Regions from separate parts of the Desemzia sp. FAM 23990 genome, predicted to be linked through region 1. Evidence: riboswitches for the same ligand, from Rfam matches in the RefSeq annotation. Region 1 holds a riboswitch; the other holds the start of a gene.

Region 1 (4,358 bases):
TCGTTTATTTGATCATATCTGCTTCACTGGTCTGTGCGTATTTGGATTATATATCGGGCTGGAGTGCTTGGTCTACCACTTATGCGATTCCGCTGATCTGTACATTTGCTACAATAGCTATGTTTTTCGCGGTCCGAATCGTTCGCTTAAAAGTGGAAGATTATGTGTTGTATCTGTTGACTGCAACGCTGCTCGGATTTATGCCGACGACATTTTTGTTTTTAAATTGGACAACATGGCTGTTCCCATCCCAATTGTCGCTTTTATTGAGTACCTTGATGTTTATCTGGATCACCGCTATACACGGAAGAGCTATTATCACAGAACTGCAAAAACGCGCACAAATTTAAGGAAATATTCTCAGAAACAGTAACAAAGCTTCTTTTCAATTTAGTTATTGAAAAGAAGCTTTGTTTGTAAGGGATAAAAGAACAACTTGAGTAGTCATACTGTTATAAAATATGAAGCAGCTCAGTTGCTATACTAAAATAAATCAGCAATCCCAAAGCATCGTTGATAGTGGTGATAAAAGGACCAGAGGCAATTGCTGGATCGATGTTCATTTTGTGAATAACAATTGGAATAGTCGCGCCAACTACTGTGGAGAGACTAAGTGTGAAGAAAAGCGAGATGCCAATGATCAGTGCTAAAATGAGATTCCCATAGAAGAGACCTGCTACCACTCCCAATACTGTTCCAGCGACACCTCCAATCATTGTACCTGCTAGAAATTCTTTCCAGATCGTCTTCCAAAATTGTTTCCGGTTTCTTTCCTCTCCTTGGGAAATATTCCGTACAGCTATGGCAAGTGATTGAGTACCGACATTTCCGGCAGAGTCCATGATAATAGGAATAAAAGCAGCAAGGATGACTACTTGGTTGAGTGTTTCTTCAAAAGAACTGATGAGAGAAGCACTGATCATTCCTAGGAAAACTAGGATGATAATCCATGGCATTCGAAGCCGAGCCATCTCAAAGGCACTTTCTTCTCCTTTTTCTATTTTTTTCGGATTTTTTCGAATAGCTGAAAATTCATTAAAATCTTCCTTAGTTTCTTCGACTAAAACATCCATGATGTCATCTACAGTTACGATCCCCATCAGTTTATTTTTCTGATCCAAAACGGGGACAGCCAGCAGATCGTAATCTTGAATGATTTGAGCCACCTCTTCTTGGTCATCGTCGATTCGGACGAAAGCCAGTTGGGTATGCATGATATCCGCCAGCTTTGTTTCTTCCGAATGAAGAATGAGATCCCTTAGTGATACGACTCCGACTAAATGATCAGCATCATCCAGAACATAGAAGTAGTAAACCAATTCTGTAGCTTTCGCAATAGTACGAACTAAATCAATCGTTTGTTGTATAGTATGTTCAAGAGTAACCACTACCATCCCTTTGGTCATTATTGAACCAGCAGTCTCTGGTTCATAGGAGAGCATTTCTTCCACTTTTTTCCTCTCTGTATCTTCGAGTAAGTTAAGAAGAACTTTTTTTTCATCTTCATCAAAATAAGATAAAAAGGCCACAACGTTATCTAATTCCATATACGGAAACAAATGGGCGGTATACTGTGGCGAGAATACCTCATAAGCCTCTATTTGATCTGCTGGATCCATCCATTCGAACAATTCTGCAAATTCTGTTGGGCCTAGAAAGGACTCTATTTTCTTTTTCTTTTCAGGATAAAGCAAGTGAAACAGTTCTACTTGGTCTTTTAGATGGAGTTTCAAGAAGAGCCTCCGGAATCTCTTCCGATTGTTTTCTTTAGCAGCTCTAAAGACAGCCTCATAGTAATTATTTTTTCTAGTGTCTATTTTTTTCATTCCGATCATTCCTTTCGGGAAGGTTTACTAGATGCCATTCTTTTTTTTGTATCGTTAATTCAAACTTTCTCCTTCGACTATCCGAATTCGGATCCATATAAACCACCTCCTTAAAAGAATTCGTTCGTTAAAAAAATAGAGAACGTTACTACTTTAAGCGTTTAGTTCTATAGACAATGGCCTCCATTTCACGATAAAAAAGTGCCTCACCATGAAATAGCGAAAGATCCCAACTCTAGAATGAACGCTAAAAATTTATAAAACAAAAAAAGCACGCCCCCGAAGAGTGTGCAAAAAGACTGCCTGAGCAGCACGTTTCAAAATGGTTTATTTTGTCTATTTTCTGCACCTCTTCGTTGAGTTTTAGCTCTGTACAGCATAGGGATTGCCCCAGCTGCATTAAGAATTTCCTTAATTCGAAAATTCCTGTTAACCCATTGGCGTCTTTCGACGTTTCTGGGCAGCAGCCTATCTCTCGTACAGTAGCCTCACCTAACAAGGTTATTTACTTTTTATCTACGGACCTATTATAGAATATTGTTCACTTATTTACAAGCTTGCTTATTTGCTGATACATGACTGTTTCTTGCTATCCAAAATTTATAATACCGTACACCATAAATAAGGATACAAACCACTAAATGTGGTTTGCATCCTTATTTGACTAACGGTATTTCTTCATTGTATGAACTAAACGCTCAAGTGCATCCATCAAAATTTTAGTAGGCACAGCAAGGTTCAAGCGTTCAAAACCATTGCCTTCAGTCCCAAAGATATATCCTTCATCCCCAAATACCAAAGCTTCCTTGTGCATAACTTCTTCGAGTTCACTAGCCGAAAGCCCAAAAGCATTGAAATCCAGCCATTGCAAAAACGTTCCTTCTAAATCAAATACCGTTACTTCAGGCAATTCTTGGTTTAAATAGCGTTTCAATTCTTGATGATTGTGCCAAATCAGTTCTTTGAATTCCTTTAACCAAGGTACGCCTACGGTATAAGCCAATTCGGTAGCTTTTAACCCAAGCACATTTGTTCCGCCATCCAAACCCGTGACTTCCATATCCTCTAAAAATCGTTCGCGCAAATTTGGATTGGAAATAATGATGTTGGAGTTTTTTTGTCCCGCTAAGTTAAAAGACTTGCTGACAGCTGTAGCGGTGATACAAATAGAAGCTGCGTCTTCAGTCGCTATAGCCATTGGTGTATAAGAATGCCCGGGCATGGTGAGATCATGATGAATCTCATCTGCCAAAATAATCACGTCATTAGCCACGCAAATATCTATCACTTTAGCCAATTCGTCTTTGGACCACACTCTTCCAACTGGATTATGAGGATTGGAGAATAAGAGCAGTTTATTCGCAGGGTCTTTTGCTTTTTTTTCCAAATCTGCGAAGTCGATTTCATAATGTGTCTCTTTTTGGATCAAGACACTTTTCACAATATGGCGTTCGGTTTTTTCGATGGCTGCATAGAAAGGGTAGTAGACAGGCGATAAAAGCAATACGCCATCTCCTGGATCAGTGAATGAACGGATAGTAGGATAGAAGGAGGTGACTACACCAGGTATAGTCAGAATCCAATCGTCTTCAATTTCCCAATGGTGCTGGATTTTCATCCAATTTTTTACAGCCGATAAATACTCTTTGGTAGGTAGGTCGTAACCCAAAATAGCTGTTTCTAAAAATTTTTGAAGCCCTTGAATAATTTCAGGCGCCATTTTCATATCCACATCAGCGATAGATAAAGGATAAATGTTATCATCTAATGAAGGATTCCAGTCATGCATTTGTTGCCATTTAGCGGAACCTGTATGTGATCTGTTGACAGCAGTAGTAAAATCATAAACCATAATCGCAGCCTCCTAAAAAGTCTAGTTATCTTACAAGTATTCTAACATAGATAGTCTTTTACACAGAATAGAAACTAAATTTGTGGACAATATCGCGTGTAGGAAGCTATTATTCTGTATTTATGGAGTTTAAACAATTTTAGTATTATCTGTTGATGTAATTTCTTCAAATTCGGCTTCAATGATTTCTAAATCTTTATTAAAATTACCTTCTTTATAATTTGAACTGTAACCTTTAATTAATTCTCTATTTAACTTCTTCGCTGCTAGCTCCATGGTAACAGCTGTAAGACCACCAGAAGCTATACCCCCAATAACAGGAATAGCTTTTGAAGCCGCGCTTGCAAGTCCTTTTTTAGTTAGTGTTTTTGAGGCAACTACTTTTGAGATATTTTTTATAAATGGATACCAGAGTGTTTTAGTTAAGGCTGTTGTCATAATTTTTTTTGAAGCATATTTTGCTGCGTTTGTACTCGCTACGCGTAATAAAGATGCAGCACCTTGTGCGCTGAACATTGTACCTAAAAATAAAACTAAACCGTCAATCTTCAATTCACCATCTTGATCAATAATATTTTCATAATCATAGATGTAGGCAAGCTCTTGAATAAGCCTAATAGAATAAATCATGTTCTGCAAAATATCTGCGGGAATTGTTCCTGCCATGGCCAACCCACCAG
Region 2 (4,358 bases), on a different contig from region 1:
AACCACCTGAAGTGGATGCTGCTTTTCATTTGAAGGAAGAAGTATTGATGGCGCTGATTATTAATGATGATCCTAGTTACGATGAGGATTTTCGTTCTAAATTTCCTCAATTGTCTTTTTACCGCAATACACCGTATAGCGTAGACACTATTATTAAAAACAATTCCAAAGCAACTGGGATCAAAGAATTAGAAAAATTACTAGGCCTTGAAAATGTTCCAACGTATGCTTTTGGAGATGGTCCAAACGATAGAGAAATGATTGCCTATGCTGATTATGGTATCGCCATGCAAAATGGAGTGGATGAAGTAAAAGAAGTAGCTGATTACGTTACCTCATTTAGCAATGTAGAAGGCGGCATTATAGAAGGTTTGAAAAAATACAATTTAATTTAGCAGTTGTATTTATTTCGATAAGCAAATCCCATTCGCACTTTTGTGAATGGGATTTGTTGCATGGTGGGGGATAGTCCACTATTTTGCCTTATGGTGATTCAAACTGCAATGATCATCATTCAGTGTCTCTGGATGATGATCAAACTAAGCTTATCATCATAGCAATTTACTCCATCAGCTTTTATACACAAAATGGCTGAAACATTTAGTCCTCTGTTCATAAATAACCCTTTAAAGGAGCGTTTAGAATAGGGGAGAACCACTTGACCACAACAGCTTTTGTTTAGAAAACAAAAAAAGCAGTAAATACTGACAAATCAGTATTTGCTGCTTTTTTATTGTATGGAGACGAGGGGAGTCGAACCCCTGTCCAAACATAACGACACCTAGACGTCTACGTTTATAGTTATACTACTTAAAAGTTCGCTTAGTATTAGCCGCACAACAGGCATCGTACTTTGCTAGTCTGATAATCTCTTCTAAATCTTGCAGACGGAAAGATTTAGTGTATCCCACTGATTATAGGACCCTTACTCGAGTACATGGGCGATACCGAGAGGATCTACACTAAGCTGTTATTACGCAGCTAAAGCGTAAGAGTTATTATTGTTTTTAGCAGTTATATTTAACTGTAACGTTTTTACGTAGCCGTAACCTACGAAACGCGATCCAAGCTCGACCTATGCCTGTCGAATCCGTAACGCCCCCGAAATAAAAGGGAGTACAGACTTAGTACCTAAAGTACTATAATAGTCATCTATCTAACTCTGCAACTATCATACCACATCTACTAATCAAAAGAAAGTATGTTCGCTCCGGAAATAAAAAAAAGAAAGCTTAAGCTGCCTTTTAAGCAGACTATAAAACTTTCTTTTCTGTCATGCAAGTCCATTATAACCATTGCTTGTTGATTTTGATATAAATGTCTTTAACGTTTTGAGTTGTAACGATATAAGCTGTAACAATTAAAATCATCCATTTCCAGTAAATTACTGGCAAAGCCACAAAGTCAAAAAACGTACCTAGCGGGCTACCAGGAATCCAGATAGCTGCTGCAATAACAGCTAGTGTTGAAGGAATCACACTCATACTAGCTCTGCTTTGAATAAATGGAATTTTTTCGTTTGAATAATATGCACAACGACTGTCTGAGTAATCAATCCGATAACAAACCATCCTGAATGGAATAAAGGTGCATCTTGCACAGAGTTTACTTGGAAAACAAACCACATCAACAAGAAAGTCAAAATATCAAAAATGGAACTGATTGGTCCAATGCTGAAAGTAAATTTCAGCAAATCAGCAGTTTTCCAAGTAGCTGGTTCCATGAGATTTTCAGAATCCATTTTGTCCCAAGGAATGGCTAATTGTGCAACGTCATAAATCAGATTTTGAACGAGCAATTGGATAGAGAGCCCTTCTATTTGAGTGTGTAATTGTGCCAAAAAAGTTTTTTCTGTCAGATAACCGATTTCTTTTAGTTGGTTATTTTTTGATTTTTTTTCGGTATAAATAGAATTTTTTTGTTTACTATTATGTTTTCCTCCTTGACTTAAAGGAAAATAAGCGTGCTACATCATCAGCCGAATAAAATGGGTTATGGTAGCATGACTTATTTCTCTTTTAGTTTTCCAATCACTAGCAGAGCTTTGTTCCATACTCTTTCACCTCATTTTTATCGTTTATTTTGAAACGAATCTGTAGGACTTCTATATGATGGTTTACCTTCGTAGTACAGAATGCAAAACAACAAAAAAGCATACACCCCATCTGACGACAGAGTATATGCTTGAATATCCAATCCAAATAAAGGGTAAACATTCCATATCTAGATAATATTTTTTTGCATGTTAAAAAAACATTATGCCTTCTCCATCGTTGAGTTTTAGCACTATATGGCGTAGATTGTTCAACAGCTACGTTAAGAATGACCTTGCGTCGATCATTCCTGTTGACCCATTGGTGTCTCTCGACGTTTTTGTGCAGCAGCGTTTTTCCATATAGGAGCCTCGTCTAACAGAAGCTTTATTCATTTCGTTTGCCATGCTAGTTCAAAAAAATTTATAAGTCAAGTTTGATGGAAGAAAAATAATCATTTAAAAAAGCCTAATCAGTCAATCTTTAAGTAATACTTACGGATTCACAGTCAATGTAAAAAGTTTCATTTGCCGATATACTAGTATCATATTTATTAAATTGGTATCATATAACGATACTTGTGTTGCTTTAATATCATTAAGAATAAGAAAGGAGAAAAGACGGTTTAGTTAGAAAAAATGAAAGCGGTATCTGTTGTGACATATGAAGAATGGGAGTGAATAAAATGGAAAAAGTAATTGATGTACATCCAGATAATCTGGCTACTAGAAAGCCTGCTAAATATCGGACAGCTAAAGTTTGGCAAATTGGAGCTTTTGCACTAAATAATACAGCAACAAACGCATTTATGTTTTTAATGACTTTTGTATCCTATTATGCAACAGGAGTTGTTGGATTAGGAACTGTCTTAGTTTCAACGCTCATTACAGCTAGTCGTCTCTGGGATGGTGTTACTGATCCAATTATCGGTCTTTGGATTGATAAAACTGATGGTAAGTTAGGGAAATTCAGACCGTTTATGATTTCTGGTTATGTTGTTATGACCATTACCACGTTATTATTGTTTTTTACCAATCATTTAATTCCAGAAAACTTACGTTTGGCTTAATTTATAGTGTTGTATTTGATTTATATTGTTGGGTACACTTTCCAGACAGCTTGTACAAAATCTGGCCAGTCGGTATTAACCAATGATCCAAATCAACGGCCATTATTCTCTACATTTGATTTGTCTTATACGTCTTTATTCTTTGCTGGTGCTGCTGTTTATGTATCAAATTATCTAGAACCAAAACATGGTGGTTTTAATGAAGCTTTCTTTGCTGAATTTGTTATCACAGTAGTGTTAATGGTAGGAGTGTTAACTTTACTGGCAGTTGCTGGTATTTGGAAGCATGATAGAACAGAAAATTTTGGTACAGGTGGAAAACAAGAAAAAATTGGTTTAAAAGACATGTTTGGGATTTTAAAAGGGAACCGACCTTTACAAATGTTGATTGTTGCTGCGGCAACTGATAAGTTAGCCTTAACAGTTGCAAATAATGCTATTGTAATGGTCTTGTTATTTGGTGTCGTAATCGGGGATTATGGATTGTATGGTCAAGTATCAGCTTACACAATGATTCCTTCTTTGATTATTATCCAAATCGGTACAAGATATGCTCGTAAATTAGGTTCTAAGCAGGCTTTAGTAACTGCAACATGGGCATGTATCATTATTTACTCTGCGCTATTTGCTCTATTGTTACTAGGAGATCCTTCTCAAATCAGCTTTGATAACATGGGATTCATGACAATCGCTTTCTTAGTATTGTTTATTCTAGGTAATGGTGTGAAAACAGTATCAGGTGGGATTGTTATTCCAATGATTCCAGATATTACAGATTATGAAACCTATAAAACAAGCCGTTATGCACCTGGTGTAATGGGAACGATCTTCTCATTTGTGGATAAAATGATTTCTTCTTTTGGACAAACCATTATTGGTATTACTTTAGCCTGGGTCGGCTTTACTGAAGTATTCCCCACAACGGAAACTCCCTATACAGAAAATATTTTCTGGGTAACGATGTTGTTGTTCATTGGTTTATTGATTCTTGCTTGGATTGCTTCATTAATCGCTATGAGATTTTATGAATTAGATAGCAAACGAATGGCTGAAATTCAAGAAGTATTAGAAGAAAGAAGAATTGCTGGCAAATAAAGAAACAGAATAAAGCTTTTAATAAAGGATGGTAAGTACCAATGTGAAAATGGAACTTATCGTCTTTTTTGTTACAATGAATTCAAATAAGTTTCTGAGTCAATTTTGACAGCTTATTGTTTGTTATAAAGAAGGACAGATTGAATAGGAAATTAGAGGAT

The links. A riboswitch is a leader RNA that binds a small molecule or an ion and turns the genes downstream of it on or off. The one in region 1 is predicted to bind magnesium.
Region 2: another riboswitch for magnesium. It lies ahead of ACEN4I_RS03795 (cation transporting ATPase C-terminal domain-containing protein); the one in region 1 lies ahead of mgtE (magnesium transporter).

What each region holds. Positions count from the first base shown of each region.
Region 1 is NZ_JBGQQW010000036.1:7,103-11,460, reverse strand. Features, by position in the region: gene ACEN4I_RS12510 (DUF6320 domain-containing protein) at 1-350, shown strand, start outside; gene mgtE (magnesium transporter) at 453-1,826, opposite strand; M-box (ykoK) riboswitch at 2,169-2,333, opposite strand; gene ACEN4I_RS12500 (MalY/PatB family protein) at 2,491-3,678, opposite strand; gene ACEN4I_RS12495 (bacteriochlorophyll 4-vinyl reductase) at 3,808-4,358, opposite strand, start outside.
Region 2 is NZ_JBGQQW010000006.1:79,272-83,629, reverse strand. Features, by position in the region: gene ACEN4I_RS03810 (Cof-type HAD-IIB family hydrolase) at 1-395, shown strand, start outside; RNA gene ssrA (transfer-messenger RNA) at 736-1,103, opposite strand; gene ACEN4I_RS03800 (hypothetical protein) at 1,287-1,484, opposite strand; gene ACEN4I_RS03795 (cation transporting ATPase C-terminal domain-containing protein) at 1,481-1,840, opposite strand; M-box (ykoK) riboswitch at 2,258-2,423, opposite strand; partial or broken gene ACEN4I_RS03790 (MFS transporter) at 2,704-4,197, shown strand.